Regions from separate parts of the Pseudoxanthomonas sp. PXM04 genome, predicted to be linked through region 1. Evidence: riboswitches for the same ligand, from Rfam matches in the RefSeq annotation. Region 1 holds a riboswitch; each other region holds the start of a gene.
The links. Region 1 has a riboswitch for cobalamin ahead of IB228_RS10285 (ribonucleoside-diphosphate reductase subunit alpha). Riboswitches for the same ligand answer to the same signal wherever they lie in the genome.
Positions count from the first base shown of each region.

Region 2: another riboswitch for cobalamin. It lies ahead of btuB (TonB-dependent vitamin B12 receptor); the one in region 1 lies ahead of IB228_RS10285 (ribonucleoside-diphosphate reductase subunit alpha).
Region 3: another riboswitch for cobalamin. It lies ahead of btuB (TonB-dependent vitamin B12 receptor); the one in region 1 lies ahead of IB228_RS10285 (ribonucleoside-diphosphate reductase subunit alpha).

Region 1 covers NZ_JACVAG010000003.1:401,909-409,022, reverse strand. Annotated here, with positions in the region: gene IB228_RS10320 (alpha/beta hydrolase) at 1-590, opposite strand, end outside; gene hemH (ferrochelatase) at 587-1,549, opposite strand; gene IB228_RS10310 (lipid-binding SYLF domain-containing protein) at 1,751-2,623, shown strand; gene tatA (Sec-independent protein translocase subunit TatA) at 2,718-2,948, shown strand; gene tatB (Sec-independent protein translocase protein TatB) at 2,970-3,362, shown strand; gene tatC (twin-arginine translocase subunit TatC) at 3,343-4,119, shown strand; gene IB228_RS10290 (hypothetical protein) at 4,279-4,953, shown strand; cobalamin riboswitch at 5,042-5,249, shown strand; gene IB228_RS10285 (ribonucleoside-diphosphate reductase subunit alpha) at 5,519-7,114, shown strand, end outside.
Region 2 covers NZ_JACVAG010000006.1:192,467-199,580, reverse strand. Annotated here, with positions in the region: gene IB228_RS15580 (DUF4198 domain-containing protein) at 1-10, opposite strand, end outside; gene queD (6-carboxytetrahydropterin synthase QueD) at 192-545, shown strand; gene IB228_RS15570 (phasin family protein) at 868-1,263, shown strand; gene bioD (dethiobiotin synthase) at 1,456-2,124, opposite strand; gene IB228_RS15560 (GAF domain-containing protein) at 2,320-2,805, shown strand; gene IB228_RS15555 (TfoX/Sxy family protein) at 2,808-3,191, shown strand; gene cobS (adenosylcobinamide-GDP ribazoletransferase) at 3,198-3,944, opposite strand; gene IB228_RS15545 (histidine phosphatase family protein) at 3,941-4,537, opposite strand; gene cobT (nicotinate-nucleotide--dimethylbenzimidazole phosphoribosyltransferase) at 4,534-5,598, opposite strand; cobalamin riboswitch at 5,767-6,007, shown strand; gene btuB (TonB-dependent vitamin B12 receptor) at 6,133-7,114, shown strand, end outside.
Region 3 covers NZ_JACVAG010000004.1:1,122-8,235, forward strand. Annotated here, with positions in the region: gene IB228_RS10795 (SapC family protein) at 1-211, shown strand, start outside; gene IB228_RS10800 (OmpH family outer membrane protein) at 254-880, shown strand; cobalamin riboswitch at 943-1,178, shown strand; gene btuB (TonB-dependent vitamin B12 receptor) at 1,290-3,149, shown strand; gene IB228_RS10810 (hypothetical protein) at 3,162-3,734, shown strand; gene IB228_RS10815 (hypothetical protein) at 3,845-4,369, shown strand; gene cobO (cob(I)yrinic acid a,c-diamide adenosyltransferase) at 4,366-4,992, shown strand; gene IB228_RS10825 (cobyrinate a,c-diamide synthase) at 4,996-6,294, shown strand; gene cbiB (adenosylcobinamide-phosphate synthase CbiB) at 6,291-7,114, shown strand, end outside.

The sequences.
Region 1 (7,114 bases):
CTCCAGACATGGCCGCCGTCCACCGCGCGGATGCCGCGTTCCACCAGCAGCCGCGCATTGGCCTCGCTCAACTGGTTGGCCTGCATGCGCGCGCGGATCGGCGTGGCCGTGTCGGTGAACACGCGCAGGCGCTTGCCCGGCAGCGCGCGCGCGGCGGCGATCGCCTCCTGCCAGCGCGCGGCGGTGCGATCCACGGTCTCGGACAGGCCGCCGAGGGCTTCGATCACCAGCAGCCGGCGCACCCGCCGTGGCGAGGAAGCGGCCAGCAGGCTGGCGATGCCGGCGCCCATCGAGTGGCCGAGCAGGCAGAACTCGTCCCAGCCCAGCGCGTCGGCCAGATCCAGGACCGCGTTGACCGCCACCCCGCTGGTGTACTCGGCACCCGGACCGATATGCACGCTGTGGCCATGCCCGGGCAGGTCCGGAATGACCAGTTCGACGCCGGACAGATGCGCGGCCAGCGGCACGAAGCTGGCCGCGTTGTCGAGCCAGCCGTGCAGCGCCAGCACCCGCGTGCCACCGGGCTCGCCGCCGCGCAGGCCGCCAATCCGTCCCATCGCGATGTCGGCGGAAAACTCCTCCAGCCTCATGCCGGCTCCCCGGCCACCTGGCGGGCCAGCGCCGCCAGCGCGTCGGCGTGCGCCGGCGACGCGTTGAGGCAGGGGATATAGCGCAGCTCGCCGCCGCGTTCGGCGAAACGCTGGACGAAACCGATCGCCACTTCCTCCAGGGTCTCCAGGCAGTCCACGGCGAAACCGGGGCAGACCACGTCGACCTTGCGCAGGCCGCGCGCGGCCATCGCGTCGAGGGTGGCGTCGGTGGCCGGTTCCAGCCAACGCTCCTTGCCGAAGCGCGACTGGTAGGTCAGGGTCCATTCGCCCTCGCCCAGCCCCAGCGCGGCGGCAATGGCGCGGCTGCTGGCCTCGCAGCGCTGCGGGTAGGGATCGCCCTCGCGCGCCAGGCGCTGCGGCAGGCCGTGGAACGAGAACAGCAGGTGCTCGCCGGCGCCGTTGCGCGTGCGCCAGTCGCGGATCGAATCGGCGACCGCGCCCACCCAGCCGGCATCGACCGAGTAGTCATCGATCACGGTCAGGTCGAAGCCCTTGGCCTCGCGCGCCAGCACGTCCTTGACCGATTCGGTGGTGGTGCTGGAGTACTGCGGGTACAGCGGCAGCACGATCAGCCGGCGAATCCCGGCCTGGCGCAGCTCGCGCAGCCGCTCCGGCAGGGCCGGCTGGCCGTAGCGCATGGCATCGACCACCCGCCAATGCGGCAGGCGTTGCTGGATCGCCTCGGCCAGGCGGCGGGTATGCACGGCCAGCGGCGAGCCTTCCGGCAACCAGATCTGGGCGTACTTGTGGGCCGCGCGCGGACCGCGCAGCGGCAGGATCAGGCCGAACAGCAGCGGGTACCAGATCCAGCGACTGAGCTGGACCACGCGGGGATCGAGCAGGAACTCGCCCAGATAGCGCCGGACGGCGGGAGCCGTGGGCGCCTCGGGCGTGCCTAGATTGACCGCGATCAGCGCGGTATCGGGTGCGTCGGGCATCCGCCTATTGTGGCAGAGCGCACTCTTGCGAGCCGCTTCTCCTTATCAATGGCCTTCTTCGATCGAATCGATGGACGGCGGCCGAAGGCCGGAATCCTCAGCGCCGATTCATTCGCATTTACCTATTTTCAAGCGGTTGCAGTAAATTTCTGCGAATCCACCTTCGGAGCGCCCATGAAACGCCGCCATTCCCGCCTGCTGATGCTGCCGGCCGCGACCCTGCTGGCCACCGCCCTGTTCGCCGGCCAGGCCCTCGCCGGTCCCAAGGAGGACGAGCGCGCCACCAACGCGGTGCGCGTGCTGGACGAAATCCGCCGCATCCCCGAGGAAGGCATCCCCGACAAGCTGCTGGACGAAGGGCGCGCCATCGTCGTCATTCCCGACACCCTCAAGGCCGGCCTGGTGTTCGGCGGCCGTCGCGGCCATGGCCTGATGTCGGTCAAGAATCCGGACGGCACCTGGTCGCAGCCGGTGTTCGTCAAGCTGACCGGCGGCAGCATCGGCTTCCAGGCCGGCGTGCAGTCCTCGGACATCGTCCTGGTGTTCCGCAACGACCGCAACCTGGACAACATCGTCAACGGCAAGATCACCCTGGGCGCCGATGCCGGCGTGGCCGCCGGTCCGGTGGGCCGCAACGCCGCCGCCGCCACCGATGGCCAGCTCAAGGCCGAGATCTGGTCGTGGTCGCGCGCCCGCGGCCTGTTCGCGGGCGTGGCGCTGGATGGCGCCGTGTTGCAGATCGATGACGACGCCAACACCGCGGTCTATGGTGGCGGCAGCACGCCGCGCGCCATTTTCGAAGGCCGCGCCGGCCATCCGTCCGGCGCCGTGGTCGGCTTCCGGGATCAGCTGGAGGAAGTGACCGCGGCCGCGCGCGCCGCGCGTGCCGGCAAGTCGACGCCCGCACCGGCCGCGACCGTGACCGCAGCGGCCCCGGCAGCGGCCGCTTCGACCGCGCCGGCGGCCGAAACCGCCCCGCTGGGCCAGGCGCCGACCACCCCACCTGCCCAGTCCGGTTTCCAGCCGGTGGCCGAGGGTGAAGTCCGTACTGAACCGCTCAACAGTACGCCCTAGGAAAAGCGAAAACATCGCACCGCGCCCGGGATCTCCGGGCGTGCCTGCGCTATGCTGATCGCCTGAATTTCATTACTCAACGCACGAGAAGACCATGGGCGGTTTCAGCATCTGGCATTGGATCATCGTTCTGGTGGTCGTTCTGCTGATCTTCGGCACCAAGCGCTTGCGCAATGTCGGCCAGGATCTGGGCGAAGCGGTCAAGGGCTTCAAGAAGGGCATGCAGCAGGACGAGGACAAGCCGGTCGAACGGCTTGACGATCAGTCGCAGTCCCGCAACGCCGAATCCAGCGCGTCGAAAGAGCGCGACCGCGACGCCAACTGACCGCGCGGCCGGCCTGCCGCCATGTTCGATATCGGCTTCAGCGAACTGCTGATCATTGCCATCGTCGCGCTGGTCGTCCTGGGCCCGGAACGGCTGCCCAAGGCGGCGCGTTTCGCCGGCCTGTGGGTACGCCGCGCGCGCGCGCAATGGCATTCGGTGAAGGACGAATTCGAGCGCGAGCTGGCGGCCGAGGAACTCAAGCGCAGCCTGCGCGACACGGAAGAAGCGCTGCGCGAGACCGAACGCAAGGTGCGCGAGGGCGCGGCGCAGACCGAACGCGAATTCGAGGACCTGCGCGCCTCGGTGGAAAGCACGCCGGCCCCCGCCCTGGGCGCCGAACCGGAACCCGCCCCGCCGGCCGACGACGCCGCGACCACGCCCCACGACGCCAGCGATGAACCACGACGCACCTGAGGATCAGGCCGAAAGCAGCCTGATGGGCCACCTGCTGGAGCTGCGCACGCGGTTGATGCGGGCGCTGCTGGGCGTGGTGATCGTGCTGGTGGCGCTGCTGCCGTTCGTGAAGACGCTGTACAGCCAGCTGGCCCTGCCCATGCTGAGCCAGCTGCCGAAAAGCCAGGCCGCGCAGATGATCGCCAACGATCCGACCTCCGGTTTCTTCGCGCCGATCAAGCTGGCGTTCTTCGCCGCCCTGTTCGCGACCGCACCGTGGCTGCTGTACCAGGCCTGGGGTTTCGTCGCGCCGGGTCTCTACAAACACGAGAAGCGGCTGGCGCTGCCGCTGCTGGTCTCGGCGATCACGCTGTTCTACGCCGGCTGCGCGTTCGCCTACTTCCTGGTGCTGCCGGGCGTCTTCCACGCACTGATGATGTTCACTCCGGACATCGTCACCATCGCGCCGGATCCGGGCAAGTATCTCGATTTCGTGCTGGTGATCTTCCTGGCCTTCGGGGTCAGCTTCGAGCTGCCGGTGGCGCTGGTGATCATGGCGGTGATGGGCTGGGTGACGCCGCAGCAGTTGCGCCAGGGGCGTGGCTACGCGGTGGTCGGCATCTTCATCCTGGCCGCGGTGATCACGCCGCCGGACGTGGTCTCCCAGCTGATGCTGGCGATTCCGATGTGCCTGCTGTACGAAGCCGGCATCCTGGCCGCGCAATGGGTTGCGCCGAAACCCGACAGCGACGATTCGCGTACGCCGCGCGATGCGTGATCCGCATTCGCGCTGATCGCGCCGGGTGATTGGCCGGCGTTAATTGCTCTCCACATTGCTGAAGTCGCGAGCCTGAACCGTTCGCGGCGGTGCCTTGGGTACGTTCATCCTCGCTTTGCCAGACTCGCCCGCGCTGACGCGAACGAGAAAGGAAGATCGATGAATCAACGCCTGGGTGCGGTCTGTCTGCTGAGCCTGTTGTCGGCCTGCCAATCGGAACATCCCGTCGATACCGCCAACGCCACGTCCGCCACGCGAGCGGTCGCGACCGCACCGGCTCCGCCGCCGGTGTCCGATGCGCAGGCCTCGCGCATCGCCTTGCAGGCGCAGTTCGTGGACGAAGCGCTGGGCGTGGCGATCCTGCCGTGGCCGGGTTTCACCCTGCGCCGCGACTTCCGCCGCAGCTATCTGGCTATCGATGACTGGAAGGCGTTCGCCCAGACCGACAGCCGTGGCAAGGCGGTGGCCGCGCTGGTGCTGGACGGCTCCAACGAGGTGACGGCGGCGGAGCTTCGCGTGGGCGTCAGCGATGACGCGGACAGCGTGGCCCGCTGCCTGGAGGTTTCCGATTCGGCGCTGCCCACGCCGCGCGACGAAGTCCGCATCGATGGCCAGCCGTTCCGGCATTTCCGCGCCAGCGACGCGGCGATGAGCCACTACCTGACCGTGGACGCCTACCGCGCGGTGCGCCAGCAACGCTGCTACGCCATCGACCTGCTGGTGGTCGGCACCCGTCCGGAGGTCTACGACCCGCCGCGCACGCCGCCGTTCGACGGGGCCGTCGCGCAGGCGCGCCTGCACGAAGCGCTGGCGGCGATCCGCTTCGTGAAGTAGTCATCGCGTGGAACGCCCGCCACTGCAAGGTGTCGGGTTTCACAACAGCGTCGGCACCATATTTGGTGTTGACGCTCCCATATGCCCCCACTATCTTGTGGCCGTCGGTTCCTCCGGCCGCAAGCCGGGGGATGAAAAGGGAAGCCGGTCGAATGCCGGCGCTGCCCCGCAGCGGTAGGTGGAAACGAACCCGTCATTGGCACTGAGGCGCCTCGCCTTGGGAAGCGACGGGCTAGGAGGAAGCAAGGCTTCCGCGTCCACGAGTCCGAAGACCTGCCGACAGCCGCGCGTTGCACACCGCGCGGTGCCGGCCGCGGAATCTCCGGGGGGAGATGGCTGGTGAAGCAGGCCGGCCATCCGTTTCCACGGTCGCGGTCCCTGCGACGCCGCTTCCCCACCCTGATGCTTCATCCGGCCTTCCGCTGCCTGCGAGGGACAGGTCGCCGCGTGCATCACGCATGGAGGAAGCCCCGTGACCCCGACCGATACCGCCGTCGCCGAAACCGACGTCTCCCCGTCCCAGAAGGACGCATTCCTGTTGACCTCGCCGCCCACCGCCACCGCGATGAGCGTGACCAAGCGCAACGGCAGCCGCGAGCCGGTGGATCTGAACAAGATCGTCCGCGCGGTGCAGCGCAGCTGCGAGGGCCTGCACGCCATCGATCCGATGCGCGTGGCCACCCGCACCATCTCCGGCCTGTACGACGGCGCCAGCACGCGCGAACTGGACGAACTGTCCATCCGCACCGCCGCGCTGCTGACCGCCGAGGAACCCGAATACAGCCGGCTGGCCGCGCGCCTGCTGGCCAGCTACATCGCCAAGGAAGTGACCGGGCAGGAAATCCACGCGTTCTCGCAGTCGGTGACGCGCGGCCACGAGGTGGGACTCATCAACGATCGCCTGCTGAACTTCGTGCAGACCAACGCGCGCAAGCTAAACGACGCGCTGGACGCCTCGCTGGATCTGCATTTCGATTACTTCGGCCTGCGCACCCTGTACGACCGCTACCTGCTGCGCCATCCGCACACCCGCAAGGTCATCGAGACCCCGCAGCAGTTCTTCCTGCGCATCGCCTGCGCGCTCAGCGAGGACGTGTCCGAAGCGCTGGCGCTGTACCGCCGGATGGGCAACCTGGACTACCTGCCCAGCTCGCCGACCCTGTTCAACTCCGGCACCACCCACGAACAGCTGTCCTCGTGCTTCCTGCTGGACTCGCCGCAGGATTCGCTGGAATCGATCTACCAGAAGTACGGCGATATCGCCCAGCTGTCCAAGTTCAGCGGCGGCATCGGCGTCAGCTACACGCGGGTGCGTTCGCGCGGCTCGCTGATCAAGTCGACCAACGGCCATTCCAACGGCATCGTGCCGTGGCTGAAGACGCTGGACTCCTCGGTCGCGGCGGTCAACCAGGGCGGCAAGCGCAAGGGCGCGGCCTGCGTGTACCTGGAAACCTGGCACGCCGACGTCGAGGATTTCCTGGAACTGCGCGACAACACCGGCGACGAATCGCGCCGCACCCACAACCTCAACCTGGCCAACTGGGTGCCGGATCTGTTCATGAAGCGGGTGGAGGCCGATCAGCAGTGGTCGCTGTTCGATCCGCGCGTGGTGCCGGAGCTGACGGATCTGTACGGCGAGGCGTTCGAGCAGGCCTACCTGCAGGCCGAGACCCAGGGCAAGGCCGCCAAGGCGGTGCCGGCGCGCAAGCTGTACGCGCGGATGATGCGCACGCTGGCCGAGACCGGCAACGGCTGGATGACCTTCAAGGACAAGTGCAACCGCGCCAGCAACCAGACCCTGCGCGCGAACAACGTCATCCACCTGTCCAACCTGTGCACCGAGATCCTGGAGATCACCTCGGCCGAGGAGACCGCAGTCTGCAACCTGGGCTCGATCAACCTCGCCCGCCATTTCGACGAGTACGGCGACTTCGATTTCGAACGCCTGGCCGAAACCGTCCGGCTGGCGGTGCGCCAGCTGGATCGGGTGATCGATCTGAACTTCTACCCGATCGAATCGGCGCGCCGCGGCAACCTGCGCTGGCGTCCGGTCGGACTGGGCTGCATGGGCCTGCAGGACGTGTTCTTCCGCAAGCGGCTGGCGTTCGACAGCACCGAGGCGCGCGCGCTGTCGCAGAAGATCGCCGAGACCATCTATTTC
Region 2 (7,114 bases), on a different contig from region 1:
GCGGTTTCATCATCGGTTCCTGAGGGGACGGAATCGCTGGCGGAACCGGGGACGGCTGCTGGCTGCCGGGCGCATCTTAAATGCAAATGCGAATCGTTACAATCCAGTGAAGATGGATTTCCGAAAGAAGCCCGACACAGCGGGCGACGCCGGATTTGCCGCCTTCATGCGCCGCAGCGGACAATACGCGCATGGATATTTTCAAGATCTTCACCCTGGAAGCCGCGCACCGCCTGCCCAACGTGCCGGAGGGGCACAAGTGCGCGCGCCTGCACGGCCATTCGTTTCGGGTGGAACTGCACGTTTCCGGCGACATCGATCCGCACACCGGCTGGGTGATGGACTTCGCCGACATCAAGGCCGCGTTCAAGCCGATCTACGACCGCCTGGATCACCACTACCTCAACGATATTCCCGGTCTGGAGAACCCGACCAGCGAGCGCCTGGCCGCATGGATCTGGGAACAGCTCAAGCCCGCCCTGCCCGGCCTGAGCGAAGTCGTGGTCCACGAAACCTGCACCGCCGGCAGTCGTTATCGCGGCTGAGCGCCCAGACCGGCGACAGGCCGGTCGCTGGGTAGGGGCACCGTATCGCATGGTCGAAAACGGCTGGCCTCGCCGACCACGCGAATCCTTGGAAACCCGGAAGAAAACGTTTGCACCGTGGCGGTGCGCCTGTGCACGCCCGTTTCCCGCGCAACCGTGGCTTCCCGTCCTCGCCTTCCCCTGTTCAGCTTTGTCCCGCAAACCGCTGATTTTTAACGGGGACTGACCGTTCGTCGGAAAACCATACGCCTGTTATTGCACCGCAACAAAGACCTCGATATGCTGCGCCGCAACATCCTCGTATTCCCTTTTGGAGTGCACCATGTCCGCACAGTTCAACGAGCAGTTCAGCACCTACACGCACCAGTTCGCGGCGGCCGCTGCCCGCGCGAACCGTCTGGCCCTGGAAAGCGCCGAGACCATCTTCGGCGTCCAGCTGAAGACCTTCGAGAAGAACGTCGACGCCACCACCGCCTTCTTCGGCGAGCTGGCCGAAGTGCGTGATCTCGACAGCTACAAGACCCTGTGGCCGAAGGGCGTGCAGATCGCCAAGGACAACACCGAGCGCCTCGTCGCCGCCGGCCAGGAAGTGTTCGGTCTGGCGCTGAAGACCGGTGAAGCCTTCGGCCAGCTGGCCAAGTCCCAGTACGAAGCCGCCACCGACAACGTCCAGGCCACCGTGGCCAAGGCGACCAAGGCTGCCAAGGCCGCCAAGTAATACCGCTTCAAAGTTCTCTCTACATTGCGCGGACTCCCCTCCCGCCGCGCAATCCGGCCCGGCCAGCGCCTCCCCGCTGCCGGGCCTTTTCTTTGAGCGAATCCTTCCCCCGCCCGCGGGGGAAGGTGCCCGAAGGGCGGATGGGGGCGCTTTGGGCGGCAAACCAACACCCCTAAAACCCCACACTCCCCATCACCCCGGCAACACCAACCGCCCCGCCCCCACCGCCGGATCCGCCGGCGCGGCATGCATCAAGCGCCCCCAGCACGGCGCATCGATGCGCGCCTTCAGCAGTTCGAAGTTCTCGTCCCGCCGCGCCATCTCCGGATCCACTTCGCTGGCGATCCAGCCGATCAGCTCCGCACCGTCGGCACGGATGGCGCGCGCGGTCAGCCGCGCATGGTTGAGGCAACCCAGCCGCATGCCCACCACCAGCACCACCGGCAGGCGCAGCGCGCGCACCAGATCGACCTGATCCAGCGACGCCGACAGCGGCGCCGCCCAGCCGCCCACGCCTTCCACCACCACCACGTCCGCCTGCGCCCGCAACCGCTGGAAGGCATCCACGATCGGCGGCAACGCCAGGACCACGCCGGCTTCCCGCGCGGCGATCTCCGGGGCGAGCGGCGCGGGTAACGCATAGGGATTGAGATCGGCATAGGCCGGACGCGGATCGCTGGCAGCCAGCAACGCCAGCGCATCCTCGTTGCGCCAACCGTCCACGGTGCGTTCGCAGCCGCTGGCGACCGGTTTCATCCCGACCGCGCGAAGGCCCCGACCACGCAGGGCATATAGCAGGCTGCTGCTGGCGAAGGTCTTGCCTGCCCCGGTATCGGTGCCGGTGACGAAGAAGCTGTGCATCCGTTTCCTGTGGCGATGCGCCCCGTCGGCGCGTGGCCGCCCATCGTAGCGGGCCGGTCCGGCGAAGGCAGCCGCGTGCCAGCGGAACATTCCGACGCCGGCGCGTCCTGTTTTGGCCGGTCATCACGTTGTCTTCATCAATCCAACCATTCCCGGCGCACCGGCCCCCTCGCGGGTTCGGGCTAGAATCCAGTGATGTCCTTCACCAGCCAGACCCTGACCGGCAGCAAACCGGAACAATACGCGCAGCTGGCCGCCCAGGCGCGCGCCCTGCTCAGCGGCGAAAGCGACCGCATCGCCAACGCCGCCAACCTGTCGGCGCTGGTCTACCACGCGCTGCCGGATCTCAACTGGGCCGGTTTCTATTTCCACGACGGCACCGAACTGGTGGTCGGTCCTTTCCAGGGCCTGCCCGCCTGCGTGCGCATCGCCCTGGACAAGGGCGTGTGCGGCGCGGCCGCGCGCACCCGCCAGACCCAGCGGGTGGAAGACGTGGAGGCCTTCCCCGGCCATATCGCCTGCGACAGCGCCTCGCGCTCGGAACTGGTGGTGCCGCTGGTCAAGGGCGATCGCCTGATCGGCGTGCTGGATCTGGACAGCCCGCAGTTGGCGCGTTTCGACGAGGAAGATCAACGCGGGCTGGAAGCCATCGCCGCCATCTACGTGGAGACGCTGGCATGAGCATCAGCACCGCGAAGATGCGCAATATCGGTCCCAAATCGGCGGCCTGGCTGCGCCAGGTCGGCCTGCGCACGCAGGAGGATCTGGTGGCGGCCGGTTCGGTGGAAGCCTTCATGCGGGTCAAGCGCGCCGGTTTCCGTCCCAGCCTCAACCTGCTGTACGCGCTGGAAGGCGCACTGCTGGACTGCCATTGGCAGCACCTGCCGGAGGAACGCCGCAGCGAACTGCTGGTGGCCTACGACGCCGCCGCCGCGCTGCTGCCGCCACCCCGTGGCCGTCCGGCAGCCGCGCCGGTGACCACCACCACCCATGGGCAGGAAGATGAAGGCAGCGCGCCTTCGATGAACCTGTTCGACTCGCCGGGCGGCGGCGAACAGGACGACTGATCCGCCTCAGGACAGGCGCCACGCCGCCGGCGCGAGCGCCAGCGCCAACAGCAGCAGCGTTTCCAGCACCTCGGTGCTGGCGCCGAGGCAGTCGCCGGAGATGCCGCCGAGGCGGCGCTTCCAGTACCACGCGGTCAACGGTGCCAGCAGCAGGCACGCCAGCAACGGCGGCGCCAGCCACAGGCTGATCGCCGCCAGCGCCACGCCCCACGCCCAATCCCAGTACGCGCCTTCGTTGCGGTACCAGGCGAAGCGCTCGGCCATGCCCGCATGCAGCGGCGGCAACCAGCGGCTCCACAACAGCGTGGTGGCCCAGCGCGCCCACGCAGGTACCAGCAGCACGCCCCACAGCCACGCGCCATCGGCCAGTTCGGCCAGCAGCACGAACTTGGCCAGCACCTGCATGACCACGGTGACCACGCCGAACACGCCCATGTGCGGATCCTTCAGCACTTCCAGGAAGCGCTGCGGATCGCGATGCGCGGCACCGAAGGCGTCGGCCACGTCGCCCAGCCCGTCCAGGTGCAATGCGCCGGTCACCCACACCCAGGCCAGCAAGGCCAGCAGGCCGGCCAGCCACGGGCGCGCGTCCAGCGCCCACAGCGGCAGCGCCACCAACGCGCCGATCAGCACGCCCACCAGCGGGAAATACACCGCCGTGCGGCTCAGTTCTTCCTCGCGGAAGTCGCGCAGTTGCGGCGTGGGCAGGCGGGTCAGGAACTGCACCGCCAGGATCAGCTTGCGCATGCTCATGCCTGCCGCACCTCGATCAGTTCGCCCCACAGCTGATCCCGGTCATCGATCTGCACGCGCAGGCGCAGGCGGGTGCCGTAATCGATGCGCACCGCCCACAGCGACGCCAGCGGCAGGCCGCAGGCCAGCGCCAGCGCCAGTCGCAACGGGCCGGCATGGCTGACCACCAGCGCGGGCGAGGTGTCTTCGCGTCGCGCCAGCGCGCGCAGGCCGCGACCGACGCGTGCTTCGAAGCCGGCCCAGGGTTCGGCGTTGGGCGGCGGATGCGCGCCGGGATCCCGGTAGAAATCCTGCAAGGCGCGCTGCGAGTGCGGGTCTGCCGCAAGGGTGTCGCGATGGCGACCGTCCCAGTCGCCGAAATCCCACTCCGCCCAGTCATCGGCGATGTCCACCGGCAACGCCTGCGCGGCGGCCAGCGCCTGCGCGGTATGCAGCGCACGCTGGCGTGGCGAACTGATCACCCGTGACCAGGCAATGCCCGTGCAACCGCCGCAGACCGCGTCGGCGGCGCCCGGCAGCAGCGGCGGATCGGTGCGGCCATCGAAATGACCGACGCGTCCGGTCGAGGCATGGCGCACCAGGTCGAGGATCATGGCGTCTCGTCGCGTCCGGAAACCGCGGCTTCGGCGAAGGTGGCCATGCCGGCGTGCAGCGCGCAGGCCAGTCGCAGCAGCGGCACCGCCAGCGCGGCGCCGCTGCCTTCGCCCAGGCGCAGATCCAGTTGCAGCAGCGGGCGCGCTTCCAGCGCGGCCAGCACGCGCGCGTGGCCGCGCTCGGCGGACTGGTGCGAGAACAGCAGCCATGGCCGCGCCTGGGGTTGCAGGCGGACCGCCGCCAGTGCCGCGGCCGAGACGATGAAACCGTCCACCAGCACCGGTACGCCCCGCTGGGCGGCGGCGATCATCGCGCCGGCCATCGCGGCGATTTCCAATCCACCGACACGACGCAGCGCCTCGCGCGCGGGCTGCGGGTGCGCGGCGATGTGCGGACGGTGCAATGCAAGCGCGTCCGCGATCACCCGTTGCTTGTGCGCAATCCGATCGCCCTGCAATCCGGTACCCGCGCCGACCAGTTCCTCCAGCGGCAGATCCGCCAGCGCGCAGGCCAACGCGCTGGCCGCGGTGGTGTTGCCGATGCCCATTTCGCCGAACACGAACAGATCGGCGTCGCCGGCCGCTTCCACCGCGCGCCTGCCCGCCGCCAGCGCATGCGCGAGTTCATCCTCGTCCATCGCCGCTTCCACGCTGAAGTCGCGGGTGCCCAGGCAGGGCTTGTCGGCGTGTACGCCGGCGATGGGCTGGCTGCCGCGGGTGCCGGCATCCACCAGCCGCAGCGGCAGACCGAGTTCGCGCGCCAGCACCGAGATCGCGGCGCCGCCGTGGGCGAAGTTGTGCAGCATCTGCACCGTCACCTCGGACGGAAACGCCGACACGCCCTGGGCGACCACCCCGTGATCGCCGGCGAACACGATCACCGGCACCCGTGCCAGCGTCGGACGATCGGCGCGTTGCAGCGCCGCCAGTTCCACCGCCAGGGTCTCGATGCGGCCCAGCGAGCCCTGCGGCTTGGTCAGCTGATCCTGGCGCGCGCGCGCGCGTTCGGCGTGTTCGGGGGAAGGTTGCCGGCAATCGGCGAGGATCCAGTCGGAAGACACGAGGCGATTTCTTGCGGCGAGGGAACCGGGATTCTACGGGAGGCCTCGCGCCCATCCCCGCCCGCCCCGATGCATGCCTTGCCTTGCCCGCTTTCCATCGATGCGCGCTGCCGCCCGGGCGCGGCCCGCCCATCCACAGGATCGGCATCCGCCAGACCGGTATCTGGTAGGATCGCCGCGCTTTCTGGTGACCCGCGGACGATTCCGCCCCGGGTTGAAACGGGAAGCCGGTGAACCCGCGCACGCCATCCCGGCGCTGCGGGTGATTCCGGCGCTGCCCCCGCAACGGTAAGCGAGCCAGGACAGGGCATACGCCACTGTGCATCCGCACGGGAAGGCGCCCTGGCCGGCGATGGCGCCGCCATCGCGCTCGCAAGCCCGGAGACCGGCCCGAAAGACGACTGGTTGCGACGCGGCGGGCGTTGCGGCGGCGAGCGCCGTGCGTACGGCCGTTTCCGCTGTCTTCCCGTTCCCGCGTTGCCGCCTCCCCTCGTTATGCCGCGCGGGAGCGCGCGGCGCATGGAGCCGATTGCAATGCCACCTATCCGTACCCTGTCCCTGGCCGTCGCCCTGGCGCTGCCGGGCCTGGCGCTCGCCCAGGACGCCGCCACCGAACTGGACGAAGTCGTCGTCACCAGCACCCGCACCGCGATCGCGCTGGAAGACAGCCTGGCGCCGGCGCAGGTCATCGACCGCGCCGACATCGAGCGCAGCCAGGCGACCTCGCTGCAGGATCTGCTGCGCGGCCGCGCCGGCATCAACCTGACCAATGCCGGTGGCCCGGGCAAGCAGACCTCGCTGTTCCTGCGCGGCACCAACTCCAGCCACACCCTGGTGCTGATCGACGGCGTGCGGGTGAACTCGGCTGATTTCGCCGCCGCCGCCATCCCGGATCTGCCGCTGGCGCAGATCGATCGCATCGAGATCGTGCGCGGCCCGAACTCCAGCCTGTACGGCTCCGAGGCGATCGGCGGCGTGATCCAGATCTTCACCCGCCGCAACCAGGGCACCTACGCGCCGCACTTCCAGATCGGCGGCGGCAGCAATGGCCTGCGCCAGGCCAGCGCCGGCTTCGGCGGCGGCGGCGAGCGCGGCTGGTTCGGCGCGGACGCGGCCTACCAGCGCACCGATGGCATCAATGCCTGCCGCGGCTCGGTATCGCAGGGTCGCGGCTGCTACGCCGACGAACCTGACCGCGACGGCTACCGCAACGTCTCTGCCAGCCTGCGCGGCGGCTACAAGCTGACCGACACGCTGACCGCCGAGGCCAGCGCGCTGCGCGCCGAAGGCGCGAACCGGTACGACGGCTACTACAACTACACCGAGAACGTGCAGCAGGTGTTGAATGGCAAGGTCCGTTACGTGCCGACCGACCGCTTCGCCCTGACCGTCAACGTCGGCCGCAGCGACAACGAGACCGACAACTACCGCAACGAGGTCGATCACGACAGCACCCACAACACCCACCGCAACACGGCCAGCGCGCAGGCCGACATCGGCCTGGGCCAGGATCAGT
Region 3 (7,114 bases), on a different contig from region 1:
CGAGCAGGGGCTGCTGATCGAACGCAGCGCCAACATCGCCTTCGCGGATGGGCGCCGCAGCAGCGTCGATGGCTTCCAGGTGGTCGATGGCGAAAAATTCGCCGCGCTGCCGGACGCGGTGATCGTCGACTGGCATCGCAAGGGCTGGCTGGCGCTGGTGCACTTCCACCTGGCGTCGCTGGGCCGCTTCAACGACCTGCTGGCCCCCTGATTGAAACCCCACTTCCGTCAACCGGACGACGATAACATTCCCATGTGCAAGAATTCCTCCAACACACTCCGTTTCCTCACTCTCGCCGTGACGCTCACTGCGGCCAATGGCGTCTGCGCGCAGGCGGCTGGCGGCGCGACCGGCTCGCTCGAAGGCCCGGTCGTCGCCGGTGTCTGCTACCTCAGCCGCGAAGCGGTGTTCTCCAACGCGGCCGCCGGCAAGGACGCGGGCGTGCAGTTGCAGAAACTGGTGACCGACGCCCAGGCCGAGATCGAACGCGACAAGAGCCGCGCTGAGGCGGAACTGATCCGCGTGGGCGTGCGCGGCAACATTTCCGCTGACAAGTTCACCCCCGAGCAGAGCAAGGCGGTGCAGGAAGCGCAGGCCGTGCAGCAGCGCGCCAGCCAGCGCTCGCGCGAGATCGAGGCGACCCGCGCGTCGGTGCTGGAACGGATCTCCACCGCCGCCCAGCCGCTCATCGCCGAGGCCTACCAGCGCCACGGCTGCGGCGTGCTGCTGGATCGCGGCATGGTGCTGGCCGGCAACATGAGCCACGATCTGACCGCCGACGTGGTCAAGGCGCTGGATGCGCGGGTCAAGTCGATCCCGGTCACGCTGCAACGCGAGTCCGCCACGCCCGCCGCGACGCCCGCACCGGGCAAGCGCTGAGCCGCGACGCGCGGCCGCTCCGGCGCACGCCACGGCGCCGGGGCCACACTGCCATCAACTGCTATACTCGCGCCGCCTGAGGTGACCGCCGGCCTGGCCGGTGGTTGAAACGGGAATCCGGTGCGCCGGATCGTGTTCGCACGATCGGCAATTCCGGAGCTGCCCCCGCAACGGTAGGCGAGACAAGGTACCGCAACAGCCACTGTGCTTGATGCATGGGAAGGCGCGGACCGGAAGCACGGATCTTTCCCGGCTTCACTCGCGAGCCCGGAGACCGGCCTTTGAGCGGCGTGACATGCGGTGGGCGATGTCATGGAGGCCAGCTCGTTTCCGGTCGCCATAGCACTCTCTTTCCGCCTGTCCTTTTCCATCGCTTCCGCGCGGGCAGGCGCGGTCAAGGAGTGTGTCAGTGCATCCGCAGTCGTCGTTCCACCGCCAGATCCTGGCGGTTTCGTTGTTGCCTTCCCTTTGCTTCACCACCCCGGCCTTCGCCGGAGCGCCGGCCACCGATCTGGATGGCGTGATCGTCACCGCGACGCGCACCGCGCGGACCCAGGACCAGACCCTGGCCGCGGTCACCGTGATCGATCGCGAGGAGATCGAGCGCCTGCAGCCGGCCTCGCTGCCGGATCTGCTGACTGGCCGCGCGGGCCTGTCGCTGGCCAACAACGGCGGTCCGGGCAAGTCCACGTCGCTGTTCCTGCGCGGCACCGAATCCGATCACGTGCTGGTGTTGGTCGACGGCATCAAGCTGGGGTCGGCCACCAGTGGCGGCGCATCGCTGCAGGACATTCCCGTCGAGCAGATCGAGCGCATCGAAATCGTGCGCGGGCCATTCTCCAGCCTGTACGGATCCGAGGCGCTGGGCGGCGTGATCCAGATCTTCACCCGCCGGCCGCAGGGGCCGTTCCAGCCCAACTTCAGCGCCAGCATCGGCAGCGAAAGGACCCGACGCGCCTCCGCCGGCATCGGCGGGCGCAGCGGCGATGCCGAGCGGGGCGGCTGGTATGCAATCCAGGCCGCGCACCAGGACACCGACGGCATCAACGCCTATCGCGGCCGGCGCAACTTCGATCCGGATCGCGATGGCTACCGCAACGCCTCGCTGACCGTGCAGGGCGGCTATCGCTTCGACGAGCATTGGGACGCGGAACTGCGGTTGTTCCGCGCCGAAGGCCGCAACGAATACGACGGCAGCCTCAACAACGAGGCCGATACGGTCCAGCAGGTGGTTGGCGGGCGCGTGCGCTACGCGGCCAATGATCGGCTGCGCATCACTGCCAGCGCCGGCGCCAGCGCGGATCTGAGCGAGAACTTCCTCGATGGCGTGTATTCCTCCCACTTCGACACCCGCCGCAAGCTGGGTTCGCTGCAGGCCGACCTGGGGGTCGGCGCGGGCTTGTTGACCCTGGGCTACGACTGGTCCGGCGACGAGGTGGACAGCAATACCCGCTACGCGCGCGATCGCCGGATCAATCGCGGCGTGTTCGGCCAATGGCAGCAGGAATTCGGCCGGCAGTCGCTGCAGGCCAGTGCGCGCCGCGACGACGACAGCCAGTTCGGCGGCGAGACCACGGGCAGCCTGCAATGGGGTTGGGACTTCACCGAACAGCTGCGCCTGGGTGCCAGCTACGGAACCGGCTTCAAGGCGCCCACCTTCAACGAACTCTACTTCCCGGGCTACGGCAATCCGGAACTGGGTCCGGAAACCTCGCGCAGCGTCGAGCTGAGCCTGCGAGGCGATCACGGGCGTGCGCGTTGGGCGCTGCATGCCTACGAGACGCGCATCGACGACATGATCGCGTTCGATGCCTCGCTGGGAGACTCCGGCGGCCCCAACAACATTGATCGCGCGCGCATCCGCGGCATCGAGGCCGAAGGCGCGGTACGGCTGGCGGACTGGGATCTGCGCGCCAGCCTGACCCGGCTGGATCCGCGCAACGATGGCGACAATCCCAACCGCGACAACCTGCTGCCGCGACGAGCGCGAAGCAGCGCCCGCATCGATGCCGATCGCCGCTTCGGCGCGTTCAGCGTAGGCGCCAGCGCGATCGGCGTGGGCGAACGCTACGACAACCTCGCCAACACCACCCGCCTGGGCGGGTACGGGCTGGTCGACCTGCGCATGGGCTACACGCTGACGCCGGCGTGGCAATTGCAACTGGCGGCCTCCAACGTGTTCGACAAGCGCTACGAAACCGCCGCGCTCTACAACCAGCCGGGACGGACCTGGTTGTTGACTGTCCGCTACCAGCCCGTCACCCACTGACCGGAGCACAAGATGAAACCACTGTCACGGCCTTTCCATCTCGGTCTGCTCGCCACCTTCGCGGTGCTGATGATCGCCACCCGTTACCATCACTTCGGCGATGTCCTGCATCTGCCGGACGCGTCGATGGCGATCTTCTTCCTGGGCGGCCTGTACCTGCGCGGACACCTGCCGTTCCTGGGCTTGCTGGGGCTGGCGGTGGGCATCGACTGGGCGGCGGTGGAACTGGCCGGCGTCAGTGATTTCTGCGTGACACCTGCCTACGCCCTCCTGCTGCCGGCCTACGCGGTGCTCTGGTACGGCGGCCGCGCCTACGCGCCGAGGATGGCGCAAGACTGGCGCGGGCTGTGCGGCGCGCTGCTGGTGGCGCTGGCCTGCGCCTCGCTGTCGTTCCTGATTTCCAACGGCGCGTTCTACTGGCTGGGCGGGCGCTACCCGAATCCGGAATGGTCGCAGTACCTGGCGCGGATCTGGCAGTGGGGACCGCTGTTCGTGCGGACCACGCTGACCTACGTGGCCAGCGCATTGCTGGTGCATGGCCTGTTGCTGGCTACCCGTCGTCGTCCCGCCTCCCTCGGCACCTGATCAGGAGAACCGCGATGTCCGCAAAGCACCTGTCCGTCACATCCGAACCCGCGCTGCCGCTGACGTCCACGCGTGCGCAGCTCCTCACCGGCATCGCCCTGGCGCTGCTGATGATCGCCACCCGCGGCCAGCACTTCGCCAGCGTGGATGCGCTGCCCAGCGCATCGTGGGCGGTGTTCTTCCTGGCCGGCGCGCTGCTGCGGCCGATGTGGACGCTGCCGGCCTTCTTCGTGCTGTCGTCGCTGCTGGACTTCGGCAGCCTCGCCAACGGCACCATCACCGACTGGTGCCTGTCGCCGGCCTACTGGGCATTGGCGTTCGCCTACGCGGCGCTATGGCTGGGCGGCCATGCCTATCGCGGGCTGCACCGGGACCACGCGGGCACGGTACCCCGCCTGGCATTGACGCTGGCGGTGACGGCGAGCGTGGCCTACCTGTTGTCCAAGGGCGGTTTCTATTTCTTCTCCGGGCGCTATCCGGAGCCGACCCTGGACGGCTTTCTCGCTCGCATTCCGCACTACTATCCGCGCGCCCTGGGCACGCTGGCCGGTTACGTGGGCGTCGCTTTCCTGGTTCGCGCATGCCTGCGCGGGCTGGCCGCACGCGCCGCCTCCCGCCAGGGCAGCCCGGCATGAGCCGCGGTTCGGAACGCCGCGGGCTCAGCGAGGAGGAGCACTATCGCGAACGCGCCCAGCGCAAGAAGGAACTGGTCGATCGCCGGGTCGCCCGCGCCACCATCGACCGCGGCGTGCTGGTGGTGAACACCGGCAATGGCAAGGGCAAGAGTTCCTCCGGTTTCGGCATGCTGGCGCGCAGCCTGGGACACGGCTTCCATTGCGGGGTCGTGCAATTCATCAAAGGCAGCTTTTCCACCGGAGAGGAGGCGTTCTTCCGTCGCTTCGACGAGGACGTCGATTATCGTGTGATGGGCGAGGGCTTCACCTGGGAAACCCAGGATCGCGAGCGCGACATCGCCGCGGCCGGCGTGGCCTGGCAAGAGGCCGCGCGGATGCTGTCGGATCCGGCCTATGATTTTGTCCTGCTCGACGAACTCAACATCGCCCTGAACAAGGATTACGTCCCGCTGGACCAGGTGCTCGCCGCGCTGGCCGCGCGACCGCCGCGCCAGCACGTGGTCGTCACCGGACGCGGCGCGCCGCAGGCACTGATTGACGCGGCCGACACGGTCACCGAGATGCGCCTGATCAAGCATGCGTTCAAGGCGGGTATCAAGGCCCAGCACGGTATTGAACTGTAGACCATGGATTCCGAAACCTTCCGCTGTCCGGCATTGCTGGTCTCCGCGCCCGCTTCGGGGCAGGGCAAGACCAGCGTGACCGCCGCGCTGGCCCGCTGGCACCGTCGCCAGGGCCGTCGCGTGCGGGTGTTCAAGACCGGTCCGGACTTCCTGGATCCGATGGTGCTGGAACGCGCCAGCGGCGCGCCGGCCTACCAACTGGATCTATGGATGACCGGCGAGGCCGACGTGCGTGCGCGCCTGCATGCGGCGGCGGGCGAATCCGACCTGATCCTGATCGAAGGCGTCATGGGCCTGTTCGACGGATCGCCCTCCAGCGCGGATCTGGCGCAGGCGCTGGGCGTGCCGGTGCTGGCGGTCATCGACGGATCGGCGATGGCGCAGACCTTCGGCGCGTTGGCGACGGGGTTGGCGCGCTATCGCGAAGGTCTGGCCGTGCATGGCGTGGCCGCCAATCGCATCGGCAGCGCCCATCACGCCGATCTGCTGCGCGGCAGCCTGCCGGCGGATCTGCACTGGCTGGGCGCGTTGCCGCGCGATGCGCAACTGGCGTTGCCGGAGCGTCACCTCGGTCTGGTGTCGGCCGGTGAACTCGGCGACATCGACGCGCGGCTGGATGCGCTGGCCGATGCCTGGGGTGTTCATGCGGCCACGACCTTGCCGCCGCCGGTGGCGTTCGCGCCGATGGACGTCGAACCCGTGCCGCCGTTGCTGCGTGGCCTGCGCATCGCGATCGCCCGCGACGCGGCGTTCTGCTTCCTGTATCCGGCCAATCTGGATCTGCTGCGCGCGGCGGGCGCGGACCTGCGTTTCTTCTCGCCGCTGGCGGGCGAGTCCTTGCCCGAGTGCGACGCGGTCTGGCTGCCCGGTGGTTATCCGGAGCTGCATCTGGCGGTGCTTTCGCAACAGCATGAATTGCACGCAGCGCTGCGTGCGCATCGCGATGACGGCAAGCCGATGCTGGCCGAATGCGGCGGCATGCTGTTCGTCCTGGAGGCACTGACCGGCAAGGACGGCGAGCGTGCCGCGATGGCCGGACTCATGGCGGGCGAAGCGGCCATGCAGCCGCGACTGGCCGCGCTGGGCCTGCAATCGGTCGAACTGCCCGAAGGCGTGCTGCGCGGACACACGTTCCACTATGCCCGCGCGGAGTTGGCCTCCGTTCCGCTCGCCGTCGCCAGCAACCCGAATGGTGGTCCCAGCCGGGAAACCGTCCATCGGGATCGCCGCCTCACCGCCAGTTTCGTCCACTTCTATTTCCCGTCGAATCCGCAGGCCGCGCTGCGGTTGTTCCTGCCATGACGCCGGTGCTGGCGATGCTGGCCGGCGTCGGCCTGGACACTTTGCTGGGCGAACCCCGCCGTTGGCATCCGCTGGTGGGATTCGGCCGCTGGGCGGACTGGCTCGAACGTCGCCTGCATCGTGATGCGCGCGGCGCGGGAGCGCTCGCGTGGAGTGTGGCGGTGCTTCCGCCGGTGGCCGTGGTCGCAGGCGTGGACGTCTGGCTGCGACAGGAATTCCCGTGGCTCGCGACCGCGTTTGCGGCGGTCATGCTGTACCTGGCCATCGGCCGGCGCAGTCTGGGCGAGCACGCGCGTGCGGTGGAGGATGCATTGGCGGCCGCCGAGCTGGACGCCGCGCGCCAGGCGGTCGGACGCATGGTCAGCCGTGACACCGGCGGACTCGATGCCTCGCAGGTGGCCGCGGCGGCCACCGAATCGGTGCTGGAGAACGGCAGCGACGCGGTGTTCGGTGCGTTGTTCTGGTTTGCCGTGCTCGGCGCGCCCGGCGTAGTGCTGTATCGGCTGGCGAACACGCTCGACGCGATGTGGGGTTATCGAACCCCGCGCCATTTGCGCTTCGGCTGGGCCGCCGCGCGGCTGGACGACCTGCTGAATCTGCTGCCCGCGCGGCTGACCGCGTTGAGCTATGCCTTGCTGGGCCGGACCACCGGCGCGCTGCGTTGCTGGCGTGCGCAGGCGGGGCAATGGAAGAGTCCCAACGCCGGGCCGGTGATGGCGGCGGGTGCGGGCGCGCTGGGAGTCCGGTTGGGCGGACCGGCGCCATATCACGGTGTCTGGCAGCAACGTCCGCCGCTGGGCGAGGGTAGGGCGGCGGACCG